Regions from separate parts of the Ectobacillus soli genome, predicted to be linked through region 2. Evidence: predicted binding sites of a transcription regulator. Region 2 holds the regulator's gene; each other region holds the start of a gene.
What was found. The regulator Rex, encoded in region 2, represses fermentation and respiration genes when NADH is low (regulators of the CRP and FNR family bind a similar motif). The targets are predictions, from matches to a motif close to TTGTGAAATATTTCACAA.
Positions count from the first base shown of each region.

Region 1: pflB (formate C-acetyltransferase) is a predicted target of Rex. The motif match lies at 2,485-2,502, and genes of this name have one in related genera.
Region 3: scfA (six-cysteine ranthipeptide SCIFF) is a predicted target of Rex. The motif match lies at 4,058-4,075, and genes of this name have one in related genera.

Region 1 is NZ_JBGJZM010000003.1:204,724-210,413, reverse strand. It holds gene pflA (pyruvate formate-lyase-activating protein) at 1-112, opposite strand, end outside; gene pflB (formate C-acetyltransferase) at 127-2,376, opposite strand; gene ACAN53_RS15505 (SH3 domain-containing protein) at 2,557-3,795, opposite strand; partial or broken gene pyk (pyruvate kinase) at 4,043-5,455, shown strand; gene glsA (glutaminase A) at 5,551-5,690, shown strand, end outside.
Region 2 is NZ_JBGJZM010000008.1:5,368-11,057, reverse strand. It holds gene groL (chaperonin GroEL) at 1-1,244, opposite strand, end outside; gene groES (co-chaperone GroES) at 1,286-1,570, opposite strand; gene ACAN53_RS17775 (CPBP family intramembrane glutamic endopeptidase) at 1,918-2,646, shown strand; gene ACAN53_RS17770 (YdiK family protein) at 2,649-2,843, shown strand; gene ACAN53_RS17765 (redox-sensing transcriptional repressor Rex) at 2,922-3,548, opposite strand; gene ACAN53_RS17760 (ABC-F family ATP-binding cassette domain-containing protein) at 3,766-5,685, shown strand.
Region 3 is NZ_JBGJZM010000005.1:87,689-93,378, reverse strand. It holds gene ACAN53_RS16925 (GerAB/ArcD/ProY family transporter) at 1-797, shown strand, start outside; gene ACAN53_RS16920 (MFS transporter) at 1,019-2,245, shown strand; gene scfB (thioether cross-link-forming SCIFF peptide maturase) at 2,389-3,786, opposite strand; gene scfA (six-cysteine ranthipeptide SCIFF) at 3,858-4,007, opposite strand; gene ACAN53_RS16905 (MerR family transcriptional regulator) at 4,395-5,162, shown strand; gene ACAN53_RS16900 (heme oxygenase) at 5,307-5,636, opposite strand.

The DNA.
Region 1 (5,690 bases), on a different contig from region 2:
TATGGCAATATTGACAGCGCAGCAAACATCCTTGCAGAAAAATCACATAGCGTATGCCTGGACCATCAACGGTACCGCATGATTCTATAGAATGAATGCGCCCTTTCATCATATACGCCCCTTTCGTTACATGGATTCGTGCATTGTACGATTGATTACTTCTATTTGCTGTTCGCGTGTTAATTTAATAAAGTTAACTGCATAGCCAGATACACGTATCGTTAGCTGTGGATATTTTTCTGGATGATCCATGGCATCAAGAAGTGTTTCTCTATTAAATACATTAACATTTAAGTGATGACCTTCTTTTCTTGCATAACCATCTAACATGGTTACTAGATTTTCAATTTGCGTACTTTCTTCTTTTCCAAGTGCCTTAGGAATAATTGAAAATGTATTGGATATTCCGTCCAAGGCATGATGATAAGGAAGCTTGGCAACGGAAAGTAAGGATGCCAGTGCGCCCTTCGTATCTCGGCCATGCATTGGATTTGCACCTGGTGCAAATGCTTCACCCATACGACGACCATCAGGAGTATTTCCTGTTTTTTTACCATATACAACATTTGACGTAATGGTCAAAATCGACATGGTTGGAACAGAGTCTCGATATGTCTTTTGTTTACGAAGCTTCTTCATAAAGCGCTCTACGATATCAATTGCAATACTATCCACACGATCATCATTATTACCGTATTTAGGAAATTCTCCTTCAATTGCAAAATCCACAGCAATGCCATTCTCGTCGCGAATTGGCATCACTTTTGCATATTTAATCGCACTTAGAGAATCTGCTACAACAGATAGACCTGCAATTCCTGTTGCCATTGTGCGAATAATGTCTGTGTCATGTAGAGCCATTTCAATCCGTTCATAGCTATATTTATCGTGCATGTAATGAATAACATTTAATGTGTTGATATATAATTCTGCTAGCCAATCCATCATCGTGTCAAACTTCTTCATTACCTCTTCGTATTGCAGTACTTCTGCCGTAATCGGTGCATATTCTGGTCCAATTTGTTGTTTTAGTTTTTCATCTTTCCCACCATTAATGGCATATAAAAGTGCTTTCGCTAAATTCGCACGTGCCCCGAAAAATTGCATTTGCTTTCCAATTCGCATAGCGGATACGCAGCAGGCAATCCCGTAATCATCACCATATTCAGCACGCATTACATCATCATTTTCATACTGGATGGCTGATGTCTTGATGGACATCTGAGCACAATAGTTTTTAAATGCTTGCGGTAATTTTGTAGACCAAAGCACCGTCAAGTTAGGTTCCGGAGCAGGTCCTAAGTTCGTTAATGTATGGAGAAAACGGAATGAGTTTTTCGTAACAAGTGGACGTCCATCTAAAGCAACACCGCCAATGGATTCTGTAACCCAAGTTGGATCACCTGAAAATAGTTCATTATAATCGGGTGTTCTTGCAAATTTCACAAGACGAAGCTTCATAATGAAATGATCGACTAGCTCTTGTGCTGCTTCTTCTGTTAATGTTCCGTTTTGTAAATCACGTTCTACATAGATATCAAGGAATGTTGACGTACGTCCTAAGCTCATAGCAGCCCCGTTTTGCTCTTTAATAGCAGCAAGATACGCAAAGTATAGCCATTGAAAAGCCTCACGAGCAGTAGTCGCAGGTTTTGAAATATCAAATCCATAGGAAGCTGCCATTTTCTTAAGTTCTGACAGAGCCCGATACTGTTCAGCTATTTCCTCGCGAAGACGAATAACTTCCTCACTCATTGTTTTCGATGTATTTTCGAAATCATTTTTCTTCTCTTCCATCAGACGATCTACACCATACAATGCAACGCGGCGATAATCACCGATAATACGTCCACGTCCATACGCATCTGGTAATCCTGTAATAATAGCTGATTTTCGCGCTGCCTTCATTTCAGCTGTATATACATCAAATACGCCTTGATTATGAGTCTTTCGCCAATCTCGAAAAATTTGACTTATATCCTCTCTCACTTTAAAGCCATATGATTCGCATGCTTGCTCTGCCATACGAATACCGCCAAACGGTTGGAGAGAGCGCTTACATGGTTCATCAGTTTGAAATCCAACAATCGTTTCTAATTCCTTATTTAAATAACCAGGTTTATGCGAGATAATCGTTGATACGATCTCAGTATCCATATTTAAGACGCCTTCACTTAGTCTTTCTAATTGAGTAAGCCCCAATACTTGCGCCCACAACGTTTTCGTTGCATCGGTAGCTTCTGTTAGGAATGATTCATCCCCGTTGTAGCCATTCATATTTTGTAATATAAAATCACGGACATTAATTTCACGTTTCCAAGTTGCACCTTTAAAGTTTTGCCAAGCATCTTGTACTTTTTCTATCAATTGAGTCATCTGAATCTCCTCCATTCCATTCATAAGGGACAAGACTTTTGATATAACAAGTTTCATTATAAGCATACTATTTGAAGCAAAGTAATTACACTCTTAGATGTGACACATTTGTGAATGATTTCACAAATGAATGTCCATCTTTAAAACGAGAAAGATGCACCAAAGGCGCATCTTTCTCGTTTAATTTGACTGAAAGCTAACATATCTCGGATTTGCATTAATCCATTCATTTCCTCCTACGTTGTACCAGCCATTTTGCTCACTAAATACAATATACTTTTCTCCCTTTTTCACTGTTTTAACAATTCTTCCTGTCATATTTGGCGTTGCTCGTACATTAAGATTACGGACAAGAATCGTTGCTATCCCAGTCACATTGGGTTGAGATGCACTCGTACCACTAGGAACGAATGAAACATAGGCGCTATTAGCACTGATCCATTCATTTCCTCCTACGTTGTACCAACCGTTTTGTTCATAATATACTTGATAGGCTTCTCCTTTATATACAACCTTCACGATACTACCATTTATGCTAGGGGCTGAACGAACATTTAACGCATCAGCAAGGATTGTGGCAATGCCGGAAGTAACCTGTGCTGGAGGTGGAATAGTTTGTCCATTAGGTGTAAACGTAACGTATTGAGGCTTTGCACTAATCCACTCATTTCCACCTACGTTATACCAGCCATTTTGTTCGCTATATACGATATAGGCTCCTCCCTTATTCACCACTTTCACAATGGAGCCATTTAAGCTCGGCTCGGTGCGAACATTTAATGAATCAACTAAAACCGTGGCAATTCCTATTCCATTTGGAGATGGCTGCGGTACTGGTTCGGGACTATCGCCTTCGCTTGATGCGTTAAATTCATTCACAACGTCTTGTACTAAATTAGAAAAAGTACGTCCTGTATACCGCAATGCGTTCGACGGATCCTCTCTTCTCGACGGGTCAAGTTCTTCATGTCCTATAATACTAGTGCTAGGGTCTAACCCAAATCGATAGCAGATATATGCAAGAACCCACACGTAACGCTTGTAAGCCTCCTCGTTATCGATTGACCCATTATCTGAAAAGCAAAGTTCCACTCCAATTGCTGCATCATTTGCATCCACACCAAAGCGCTCATTATCACCCGTTACTTCATAGCGCACATGCCACGCTTTTTCCGGTGCATTAGTCAAAGCCGGAATACATTCTATGATTTGTTTATCATCTACAAATAAATGAGCAGAGGCACTTATTTCATTGCGAGAACTTTCATAGTAGCTTACATTTTCTGCTGCAGTTGAATTCGTATTTCCTGTATCGTGCGCGACAATAAATACAACTTTTTGAATTAAGAGGCCTGATCTTCGTAAACTAGGTGACGTTAAATACTGAGGAATCACATCATACTTCATTGAAAAGCCCATTTTTTCTCCTCCTTACTAGTAGTTAAAGCATGTACATGCTTTCATACTAGAAATAAAGTACAACTCATGAAATTGGGAAAGAATATTATTTTCCCACTAGCAGTATATTCAAACTTTATTTAATATCTAATACCCCCTTTGAAAAGGGACACTATATGACGCCTTTTTTTATAACGTTATCCTTTTTTGGATAGCTACGCAGTATTTGTCCCAAACTAACCGTATTCCATACTAAGGAGTGATGAGTATGCGTAAAACCAAAATTGTTTGTACGATTGGACCAGCTAGTAGCAGCTTAGAAAAATTGAAAGAGTTGATCCAAGCTGGCATGAATGTGGCACGTCTAAATTTTTCCCATGGTACTTATGAAGAGCATCGTGCACGTATTGAAATGATCCGTCTTGCTTCGTTACAAACCGGAATTACGGTTGCCATTTTATTAGATATCAAAGGACCAAAAATTCGAACACACGAGTTTGCTGGGGGCGAAGCGCGGTTAGAGGATGGTTCAACTGTTATTGTTTCTATGACTAAGGTGCTAGGCACAGCAGAGCATTTTTCTATTACATACGAAGGACTATATGATGATGTAGCAATCGGCTCCCGCCTTCTACTCGACGATGGATTATTAGAATTAGAAGTAGTTGACAAGAGAAACCAAGAACTACAAACAACCGTCATTCACGGCGGAATCTTGAAAGATCATAAAGGCATGAATGTTCCAGATATAGACATCCGTCTTCCCGGTGTAACGGAAAAAGATATGCAAGACATTCTATTTGGTATCTCTCAGCATGTAGATTTCATTGCAGCTTCTTATATTCGAGATGCCTCAGATGTTCTAAATATTAAGCATATTTTACAAGAACATCAGGCACCTAACATTCGTGTTATTCCAAAAATAGAAAATAAGCAAGGGGTGCAGCATATCGACTCTATTCTAGACGTTGCTGACGGGTTGATGGTTGCTAGAGGAGATATGGGTATCCAAATGCCCGCAGAAGAAGTACCACTTATACAGAAGATGTTAATTCAAAAGTGTAACGCTGTCGGCAAACCTGTTATAGTAGCTACACAAATGCTAGACTCCATGCAAAAGAATCCTAGACCAACGCGGGCAGAAGCATCTGATGTGGCAAATGCAGTTCTTGATGGTAGTGATGCGATTATGCTCTCTGGTGAAACTGCGGTGGGACTCTATCCAGTTGAATCTGTTCAAACGATGAACCGAATTTCTATTTCTACCGAGTCGTCTCTTGATTATGACAGACAGCAAAGAAATCGGATGGATTCAAGTACACCCCAAGTCACAGAAGCCATCGGACAATCCGTATCGCATGCAGCTCTATCACTCAATATAAACGCCATACTTTCCCCGACGAAAAGCGGGTACACAGCAAGAATGATTTCGAAATATCGTCCGAAAGCACCCATTATCGCTATAACTTCAGATGAAGTGGTCCAAAGACAACTATCACTGATATGGGGCGTCACCGCAATTCTAACAAAACCTGTAGCATCCACAGATGAAATGATACAACGTGCAGTGGAAGAAGCAAAAAAAGCCACACTTGTTGCAAATGGTGATACCATTATCATTACAGCTGGTGTTCCTATTGAAAAAATTGGTACCACGAATCTGATGAAAATTCAAATTGTATAATTTTTATATCAAAACGAAGTAATAATCATTTCATCTCCTTTGATAATCGTTTACTGTATAAGTAGAGTAGATAGGAGAGGAACGATGAGATGATGCAATGTATGGAAGCAACCGAACTCGAACAATTACTGAAACAAGCAAAATCGTATACGTCCAATGGAAAATTGGCCTCCTATATTCCCGCACTCAATCGTGCAAATCAGGATGATTTAGGAATTGCTATCATTACAAC
Region 2 (5,690 bases):
GTACCACCACCTGCTACGATACCTTCTTCAACAGCAGCACGTGTAGAGTTTAATGCATCTTCAATGCGAAGCTTACGTTCTTTTAATTCTGTTTCAGTAGCAGCACCTACTTTAATAACTGCCACGCCGCCAGCTAATTTCGCTAAGCGTTCTTGTAATTTTTCACGGTCGAATTCAGAAGTCGTTTCTTCTAATTGAGCGCGGATTTGACCGATGCGAGCATTGATTTGATCAGTGCTTCCTGATCCTTCTACGATCGTTGTGTTTTCTTTTGTTACTACGATTTTCACAGCTTTACCAAGAGATTCAACAGTTGCAGATTTAAGGTCGCGACCTAGTTCTTCTGTAATTACTTCGCCGCCAGTTAAAATAGCGATATCTTCTAGCATTGCTTTACGACGATCACCAAAGCCTGGAGCCTTAACTGCAACTACATTGAAAGTACCGCGAAGTTTGTTCACAACAAGTGTTGCTAATGCTTCACCTTCAACATCTTCAGCAATGATTAATAAAGGACGACCTTGTTGTACCACTTGTTCTAACACAGGAAGAATTTCTTGAATGTTAGAAACTTTTTTATCTGTGATCAGAATATAAGGATTGTCAAGAACAGCTTCCATTTTATCAGAATCTGTGATCATGTAAGGTGATGCATAACCACGATCAAATTGCATACCTTCTACTACGTCAAGTTCAGTAGTGAAACCTTTTGATTCTTCAAGAGTGATAACGCCGTCGTTACCGACACGTTCCATTGCTTCTGCAATCAATTCGCCTACTTCTTCATCAGCAGATGAAATCGCAGCAACTTGTGCAATAGAAGCTTTACCTTCGATTGGTTTTGAAATAACTTTTAATTCTGCAATTGCTGATACAACTGCTTTTTCGATACCTTTGCGAATACCCATAGGGTTTGCACCGGCAGTAACGTTCTTTAAGCCTTCACGAATCATTGCTTGCGCAAGAACCGTTGCAGTTGTTGTACCGTCACCAGCTACATCGTTTGTTTTGCTAGCTACTTCAGCAACCAATTTTGCACCCATGTTTTCAAATGCATCTTCTAATTCGATTTCCTTTGCGATCGTTACACCGTCATTTGTAATAAGCGGAGAACCGAATTTCTTTTCTAATACTACGTTACGTCCCTTAGGTCCAAGCGTAACTTTTACTGCGTTTGCAAGAGTATCTACACCGCGAAGCATTGCACGACGTGCTTCTTCACTAAATTTAATATCTTTTGCCATTTTTACGTACCTCCCTATTTTTTAAAAATAAGATGTATAAATTAACCGATTACAGCTAAAATGTCACTTTCGCGTAAAATTAAGTATTCTGCACCTTCGTATTTAACTTCTGTACCACTATATTTTGAGAAGATAATACGATCACCTACAGCTACTTCCAAAGCTACAGTCGCTCCGTTTTCAAGCACTCGACCTGTTCCAACTGCTACAATCTTGCCTTCTTGTGGCTTTTCTTTTGCAGAGTCTGGTAACACAATACCACTAGCAGTTTTTTCTTCTGCTTCAACAAGTTCAATTACTACGCGATCACCTAATGGCTTTAGCATGAAAATAACCTCCTCAATTCATATGTAAGTTTTCTATTTATTAGCACTCATCTCAATTGAGTGCTAACACACCTTTTATAATAATGAATCTCTATTTCTTTTGCAAGTATAAACCATAAATTTTCATAAATTTTCCCATATAATCCCATAAATAGTCGTCTCATACTGGAACAGTATACCCACTTCTTCTGAAAACATTCTTTCAGTAATTCTTATAAAATTGTATGATACAATAAAGTGAAACTTCGCTCGTTTGTTTGAAAAAGGACCACTTAGTTCTTTTCTCTCTTAAACGTGGATTTCCTTTTTTACGAATGTAAATTTATATAGAAAAGGAGACATGACAATTGAATACTAAATATTGGTGGATTATTATCACATATATTGTCATGCAAATTTCCAGTTTAGTTGGCGTTCCTCTTTTATTAAAAACTGGACTATACATTACTTATACTAGGAATATGCAAATTGAAATGGCTTCCGCGCACTGGGCAATTATTAGCTTTGTAGTCGCTCTCATTATCACCTTGCTGCTTCTTCGACATGATGATGATCCACTAGCTCGTGGTAAGATGGGACTTATGTACACGATTCTATGGATGTTTCTTGGTGTGTTTCTGGCTATGTTTGCTCAAGCAATTGCAGCAAACATCGAAATGCGTCTATTTGGTATTAACCCCGGCTCTGAGAATACACAAAGGCTCGTAGATATAGCTAAAGTTGCTCCTCTGTTCATATTAGTTACATCTATTTTCGGCCCGATTCTTGAAGAAATTGTGTTTCGAAAGATTTTCTTTGGTTCCCTTTATAAGCGTTTTAATTTTTTTGTTGCCGCCATTATAAGCTCGCTCATATTTGCAACGGTTCACTTCGATTTTAGTCATATCTTGATTTACACATCTATGGGTATTGTTTTTTCCTTTTTATACGTACATACGAAGCGGATTATAGTTCCCATTGTTGCACATGTTATGATGAATACAATCGTGATTTTGGTGAACCTTGGATTAAGCAACAATATGGATAAGATCATGCGACAAGCTGAAAATTTGCACACAATTATTGGAGGATTTTAAAAATGCGTAGAAATTCACCTATGCTTATGGCAACTCTATATTTAATACTAGGCGCTATTTTCACGTATTTGGCTATAACGAGCGTGGAAACTACGATATGGAATATTTACACACTCTTACTGATTTTTATGGCTACCTTTGATTTCGGTCTTGCCATTCGCCTCATTCTACTTAAATGGAAAGCAAGAAACCATTAAGCAACATAGGTAAAAAAATGGACCACAGTCTGGTCCATTTTTTCATACTTCGCATTTCTTATGTAAGTGAATTTCTTACTATTTCGGATAATGTTTCAGAAAATAAACGAGCGTTTGTAATTCAACTGATAAATCAATATGATGAATACGAATATGTTCTGGCACATTAATACGTGCTGGTGTGAAATTTAAGATTCCTTCTATGCCCGTCTGTGACAATCGATCTGTAACAGACTGTGCTACGGCTGCCGGTACTGTTAGTATTGCTACTTTTACATCCGCCATCCGTTGTTCCATTTCACTTAGATGATAAACTGGAACTTCTCCTATAAACTGTCCGACCTTCTTCTCATCTACATCAAAAGCCATTTCAATTTTTGTGTTATTATTTTTCATGAAATTATAGTGTAAGAAAGCGGTTCCTAAATTTCCAACGCCAATTAATGCTACTTGAATTAAATCATCTTGATCAAGAGTTTGGCTGAAAAATGATAATAAATAGTTTACATTGTAACCGTACCCTTTTTTGCCTAGTGCTCCAAAGTACGAAAAATCTCTGCGAATGGTAGCCGAATCAACTTTTACGGCTTCACTGAGCTCCGCTGAGGAAACACGTTGTTTTCCTGAAAGTGATAAATTTTTAATAAAACGATAATACAAGGGTAGTCGTTTCGCAGTTGCCTGCGGTATTTTAGGCTGTTCCATCATATCCCCCTCTCTTTCCGATTTCTGTTTACCCCATAGGGAAATTTGACCTTTATTAACAGAATGTACGTTGAAAGTTTATTGGTGTAAAGCTTTCCTTGTATAATAGAGAGAGACCATTGTCTCCTTATTAAACTATACACCATTTCTAATGATGTTGAAAAACATTAGTTTTTTATAAATATACAGTAGACTAACTAATTTGAGGTGAAACACGTTGATTTTATTACAGGTAAATGGATTGACAAAGCTTTTTGGGGCTGATGTCATTTTATCCAATATAAAACTAGAAGTACAATCCCGAGAACGCGTTGCACTCGTAGGGCGTAACGGTGCAGGTAAATCGACTTTACTACGAATTATTGCAGGTGAAATGTCGTATGAATCGGGTGACATTATTAAACCAAAAGACGTTACCATTGGTTACTTAGCACAAAATACCGGCTTAGAAACCTCATTAACGATTGGCGAAGAAATGCTCTCCGTATTTCGGGAACTGCAAGAAATGGAGCGGGACCTACGAAATATGGAGCAGGAAATGGGAAAAGAAGAAGTATTCAGTAATGAAACTCGTTATGAAAAGGTTCTAGCGGAGTACGATAGACTCCAACAATTATATAGTGATCAAGGTGGCTATCAATACGAAGCCGATATTCGCTCTGTTCTCAGTGGATTAGGGTTTCCCACCGAAACACACAAGATGCAAATTTCAATGCTAAGCGGTGGTCAGAAAACACGCCTTGCACTAGGGAAGCTGTTGCTTACAAAGCCTGATCTTCTCATTCTAGATGAACCAACCAATCATTTGGATATCGAAACCCTTACATGGCTAGAACAATATTTACAAAGTTATTCAGGTGCCATCCTCATCGTATCGCATGACCGATACTTTTTAGATCGCATCGTAACCCAAGTATATGAAATATCTAATACACAAAGCAAACGCTTTACCGGAAACTATAGTAAATATTTAGAGCAAAAGGCCGAGTGGTATGAGCAAGAAATGAAGCGCTACGAAAAGCAACAAGACGAGGTTGCAAAGCTACAAGACTTTGTACAGCGTAACATCGCAAGAGCGTCTACCACAAAACGTGCGCAAAGTCGGCGTAAACAATTAGAACGCATGGAGCTCATGACGCGGCCAGCTGATGATGAAAAATCCGCTTCCTTTCATTTTGAAATCGAGCGTCAAAGTGGAAATGATGTACTGCACGTACAAGATGTAGCTGTCGGATATGAAGGAAACCCAATTATTACTCATGTAAATATGCACCTATCACGTGGTGACAGTGTCGCCCTTGTCGGTCCAAACGGCATAGGTAAATCAACCTTATTAAAAGCTATGGTTCATCAGTTAGACATTCTAAAAGGCTCTATTACCTTTGGCTCTAATGTCACAATTGGTTACTATGATCAGCAGCAAGCTATTCTCACTTCCTCCAAGCGCGTGTTAAATGAGCTATGGGACGAGTTTCCTATGCAGCCTGAAAAAGAAATACGAACCATTCTCGGAAATTTTCTCTTCTCTGGAGATGACGTGTTAAAAATCGTTTCTTCTCTAAGCGGCGGAGAAAAAGCTCGCCTTGCTCTCGCAAAGCTTATGATGCAAAAATGTAACGTATTAATATTGGACGAGCCGACTAACCATCTAGACATAAGTAGTAAGGAAATTCTAGAAAATGCCTTGATTCATTTCCCAGGAACAATTCTTTTCGTTTCTCATGATCGGTATTTTATTAATAGAGTTGCTTCCAAGGTAATAGAATTAGCACCCTCTGGTACAACTGAGTATTTGGGCGATTATGATTATTATATAGAGAAAAAAGCAGAAACATTAGAAATTGCTCGTCTGAAAGAAGAGGAATTGGAAATTGTACCTGATGAACCAACTGAAAAACGAACCTATCAAGAAGACAAAGAGAAAAAAAAGCAGGATCGTCAGCGTGCTCGTAAGCTTGAGGAAATAGAAGAAACCATTATGCTGCTAGAAGAACAGATTACTGCCTATGAAGAAGAGCTTTGCTCACCTGAAGTGTTCCAAGACTATGAAAAAGTACAAAGTATTCACAAAGAAAAAGAAGCCTCTGAATCGAAGCTTGAATCTCTTATGGCGCAATGGGAAGAACTGCAAAGTTAATAAAT
Region 3 (5,690 bases), on a different contig from region 2:
TCGGAGATTTGTTAATCACCTCAACTTTGCGTCAAACACCATTACTTGTTGTAAACGGTTTGATGATCCTCTTAATTAGTTTCGGTATAGCTAAGGGGATAGAGGGAATCGGAAGAACAAGTGAACTTGTTTTTTTACTGATATCTTTATTAGGCTTTATTGGAATTATTGTCATTGTATTTTCAGGGATTGTCAAAATCGAAAATTTGTTGCCATTTTTCGAGAACGGGTGGAAACCGATCCTTTCTACTGTGTTTAAACAAACCTATACGTTTCCGTTTGGCGAAATGGTTGTATTTACTATGATTCTCCCCTATTTGAATAAACCTCACTTGGGGAGAAGAGTTGGACTCTTTGCTATGCTTGCTAGTGGAATAGTCCTAAGTGTAACGATTGCAATTGAAATATCCATCCTTGGACCAATTGCTGTAGCTGCAAATCAGTTTCCCTTACTTGAGACCATTTCTAGAGTAAATATAGCAAACTTTATCCAGAGGCTAGACGTGATTGTTGTCGCCACTTTAATTCTAGGTGTTTTTATTAAAATTATGATCTTTTTCTATGCAGGTTTTGTTGGAGTTGTTGAAATATTCCACTTAACAAAGAAAAATCACATTACGTATTGTATTCTTGCTCTTAGTGTACTTATCTTAATTTCATCAATTAAAATTGCAAGCAATTTTACAGAACATATTCAAATTGGATTAAAGTGGGTTCCTCTTTATCTCCACTTACCTTTGCAAACCGGTGTTCCACTCATTTTATTCATTATTGCTTTAATTCGAAAAGTCACTTGAAAAATATCCACATGAGTATATCTTTCACCTGCCAGAATATACAAAGTTAAACATCCCTGAAAAAGGCATAAATGATCAGAAAAATTCAAAAAATATCAATTGTGTCAAGTAAGCGCACTCAATATGGAGGTTTATTGGCTATTTCGTGAAGTGTCTTGTTTTGCCATTGGTGTAGTATATACTTTACCTTGCATATAATATAACTAACAGTAGGTGATATTATGGATACTATTAATCATACAAGAAAAGGTTATTTTATGATGGCTGTGTTATGGCTTGCTTACGTAACCTTTGCAATGAACTGGGTGGCAGGATCTTCTTTGACACCGCAAATTACAAAATTCTTCTTTGGCGGTCCAGTAAGTCCTGTTATTTCTCAATTGGTGAATTATTCGATTACAACAGCTCGTGTGTTTGCCAACATATTAGCAGCGGTTGTGCTAATGAAATTAGGACCTAAGAAAGCCGCTGGTACGGCAATTGGACTATTAATGATGGGGATTGTTGCAATTTATCTGCCTAACTACTGGGCGTATACGGTAGCAAGAATGGTAATGGCTGTAGGCGGCTCTATGGTTATCGTTTATATGAACCCTGTAGTTGCTCACTATGTAACAAACTCAAAGGTAAAGCTACGTATTAATGCAGCGAATACGGTTTCCTATAATTCGGGTGCATTTATTGTAGCTATCTTATTTACACTTTTTTCTAAACAAATGGTTTCCAACTGGCGTTTCACATTAACATGCTTTGCTGCTTTGACGATTGTGATGTTCGTTGCTTGGCTTTGGAAGGCAGAAAGCTTTGAAACACAAGATAATAATGATGGACAAGCTGAGTCATACGGTTATAAGGATGCGATTAAGGATGGGTTCTTATGGCGTTATGGTCTAGCATTTGCTTCTTTCTTAACCTTATATGTTTTATCACTTGTAAGTTTCAAAACGGTTTTTGAGCAATATACCTTATTAAATGGTTCTGTTACAAACTTATTGATTTCAGGATTTGGGATTATCGGAACATTTGCTGGGATTGCGATTGGAAATAGAGATATGCCGAGAAAGCCAATTCTTATATTATCCGGAATTGGAATGGTTGGAACATTTGCTCTTGCTTTAGTGTTTGCAAGTTCCATTCCATCTCTTTCTTACATTTTAATTGCTTTGTCTGGATTTTTCATGTACATTCAGTACCCAATCTTTTTGAATCTTCCGCACGAATTAAAAGGAATGACACCGCAAAGATTGACGATTATGTTCGGTTTATTCTGGGCACTTGCTTATGCAGGGCAAACAATCGCGACAATCATTTGGAGTTACATTCTAGGTAGCGCAGGCTACGTACCATCTATGATTTTCTTTATTGCTTTTTCTACTATATATATCTTTATGGCAGCTACCTTCCCAGAAACAAGACAAAAGGGCGGGGTAAGCAAGAAGGTCGCTTAATCGAATTTTATATCATGTTTTTTCTGGCGGGAACAGCTCACTCTATTTTTGAGGCTGTTCTTTTTTGTGATGTAGTAGCTATGATCCAAATAAAACCTTACCCGGGGTTTGCGGTAAGGTTTCATAGAATTCATATGTTTGTATTAAGCTTGCTCATCCGTTTCCATCTCTTTTATAGATTCAGCAACCTTCAACATCATCGAGCATTCGATTCGTTTGCGGAAGATGTCGCAGCTGAAGTCGTACGTTCCATTTAGGGAGCCGGTTGCGTGTAGTGCGTTGGCCGGGCAACCGCCGCTGCAGTAGAGCTTTGCCCAGCAGTTCTGACATTCTGGTTTTGAGTAGCAGTTACTTTCTTTGAATTGGGCTTGAATGTCTGGTTTTGTGATTCCGTCCCAGATGTTTCCCATGCTGTATGCTGCATCACCGACAAACTGGTGGCAAGGGAAGAGCTCGCCCCATGGTGTGACAGCGAGATATTCGGTTCCGGATCCGCAACCTGAAATTCTCTTTTGGATGCAAGGGCCTTCGGATAGGTCAAGCATGTAATGGTAGAAGGTGAAGCCATTTCCGTTTTCACCGCGTGTGAGCATTTCCTTGGCGAGAATTTCATATTGGTTGTAGATCTCAGGGAGGTCCTTCTCGGTGAGTGCATACGGTTCCTTTGGATGACAGATGACCGGTTCCATGGAGAGCTTGTCAAAGCCAAGGTCAGCGATATGAAAGATGTCATTGGTAAAGTCAACGTTGTTACCGGTGTAGGTTCCACGTACGTAATATTCTTTGTCTCCGCGCTTTTCAATAAAGCTTTGGAACTTGGGAACGATATGATCGTAGCTTCCTTTTCCGTTCACGGTTTTACGAAGTAGGTCATGGACCTCTCTTCTTCCGTCAAGGCTAAGTACGACATTGTACATTTCTTGATTTAAGAATTCAGTAACTTCGTCATCGAGTAGCATTCCGTTTGTTGTGAAAGTGAAGCGGAATGTCTTTTTGTACTCTTTTTCTTTGCTTCTTGCGTAAGCGACAATTTGTTTGACAACCTTCCAGGCCATGAGTGGCTCGCCCCCGAAGAAGTCGATGTCGAGGTTTCGGTGATGGCCCGAATTGTCTAATAAGTAATCGATAGCCCTTTGTCCAATCTCATAGCTCATGATGGCTCTGTCTCCGTTGTATTTCCCTTGGCTGGCAAAGCAGTATTCGCAGGATAGATTACATGTGTGCGCAACATTAAGGCAGAGCGCCTTTATATACGTTTGGCGATTTCGCAAATCTATGGAGAGGTCCTTAAACTCATCTTCAGTAAAGAGTTGTCCCTCTAGTTTTAGTTCCGCAATATCTGCGATTGTTTGACGAATGTCTTCCACGGTGACGCTAGAATCAAATGTATATTTGTCCATCATCATAATCATGATTGATTCTGCAGGCATATTTTCATAAAGCGATATGATTTCGTAGGCAAGGTCGTCGACCACATGCACCGATCCGCTGTAGGTGTCGAGCACGATGTTATATCCATTTAATTTATATTGATGTATCACTTTGATCACCAAACTCTCCAAAAAATTGCCGCCCATCTGTATGGAAGCATGGGCGGTATCTGTTTTGTTTCTTATCTGTTCTGTGTGTTTTCACACGTTTGATTTGCAACGCCGCAAGACGTTTTGCAAGCGGACTGGCAAGATGTTTGGCATGCTCCGCATCCGCCGTGCTTTGCAGTTTCCTTCAGCTTCCGAGTGCTTAGTGTTAGAATTCTCTTCAAGATGAATAGCCTCCTTTTTAATATTTTATTAGAAAAACAAAATCCATAAAATATGAATTGATTCACATTTATTCCTATCGATATTTTAACAATCCATTAAAGTTCCGTCAATTATTTACGGGACTTATAAATCAAGGAAATTTGAGTAGATTCAAACAAGAATAGATGAGGGCGGTTTTATGACTATGCCATAGTGAAAATAGTTAAAATTACTATTTTAAGAAAATAGTTTCTAGGAGCGTGAGAGAGTTGATTCCGTTATCCTCCATTCTTATGGTTTGATTTTTTAAAATCAAATAGCAATACTAGTGTATATGATGATGAAAATCCCTCTTTACATTCTCGTTACGTAAAGGTTTATAGTCATGATGTCAGGGAGATGAGGGTATGGAGTATACGGTGCAAATGTTGGCAAAGCTAGCTGGGGTTACGAGCAGGACGCTTCGATATTATGATGAAATTGGGATTCTCAAGCCGGCGAGAATCAATTCGTCAGGGTACCGGATTTATAGTCAGGTGGAAGTAGATCAGTTGCAACAAATATTATTTTACCGCGAGCTTGATGTGGATTTGGAAACGATTAAGAATATCATATTTTCTCCTGCCTTCGATGACAGAAAAGCATTGGAAGAGCATCGTGAAAGGCTTCTGACAAAGCGAAAACAGCTAGACGTTTTGCTTACGAATGTAGAGAAGACGTTAGCGGTAAGAGAAGGGAGAATAATGATGAGTGATCGTGAAAAGTTTGAAGGATTTAAACAACAGCTAATAGATGAGAACGAAAAGAAGTATGGCAAGGAAGTAAGAGAGAAATATGGGGACGAACAAGTTAGTCGTTCGAACGAAAAGATAAAAGGGATGTCAGAGGAGAAATACCGAGAGGCTGAAAATCTTGGGGGGCAGGTTTTGGAGGTACTGAACAAAGCATTTGTTACCGGTGATCCTGCCGGCGAATTGGCGCAGCAGGCAGCTGATTTGCACCGGCAGTGGCTCTGTTATTTCTGGAATCAGTATACGAAGGAAGCACATGCAGGTGTCGCACAGATGTATGTCGACGACGAACGATTTACTGCGTATTATGAGAAAACGCATAAAGGCGCTGCGCAGTTTTTGCGCGACGCGGTATGGATTTATACTGGGATGAAAACGAAATAAAGATGGGAAGGTGCTCAGGGAAAAGTGAGCGCCTTTTTTGATGGGTGAGAAGGGAGTGTGCTTGGGGAGGTGGAAAAGGCGGTAGTATAGGAACGAAAGCGAGAATAAAAAAAGAGGGATGAGCCCTCCTTCTTGTTTTTACTGTTACTTACCTTGAAGCGCTGCTACTACTTCAGCGATAACGATTTGGCTACCGAGTAGCGGTGATTCTGCTTGCGTGCTGCCACTGTCTTTGGCTGGACGGCTATGTGCTGCTTTGAATGCATCGCTTTCACGCCACACGCGGAAATGTTCAAGTGTATCCCAGTACATGTTTACACTCATTTCATCATATTCTTCAAAATCTTTACATACCGCAACTTCTACTTTTAGAAATCCTTCGAATGTTTCTAGAACACCTGGACGTGTAAAATTAGGTGCCATTCTTTCAGCAAATCCTTTTTTTACTTTAATGCGATTTGTGACGATATACATATACGAGCGCCCCTTTTTACAAAATTTTTATAGCTATAAATCGTACTATTCTTC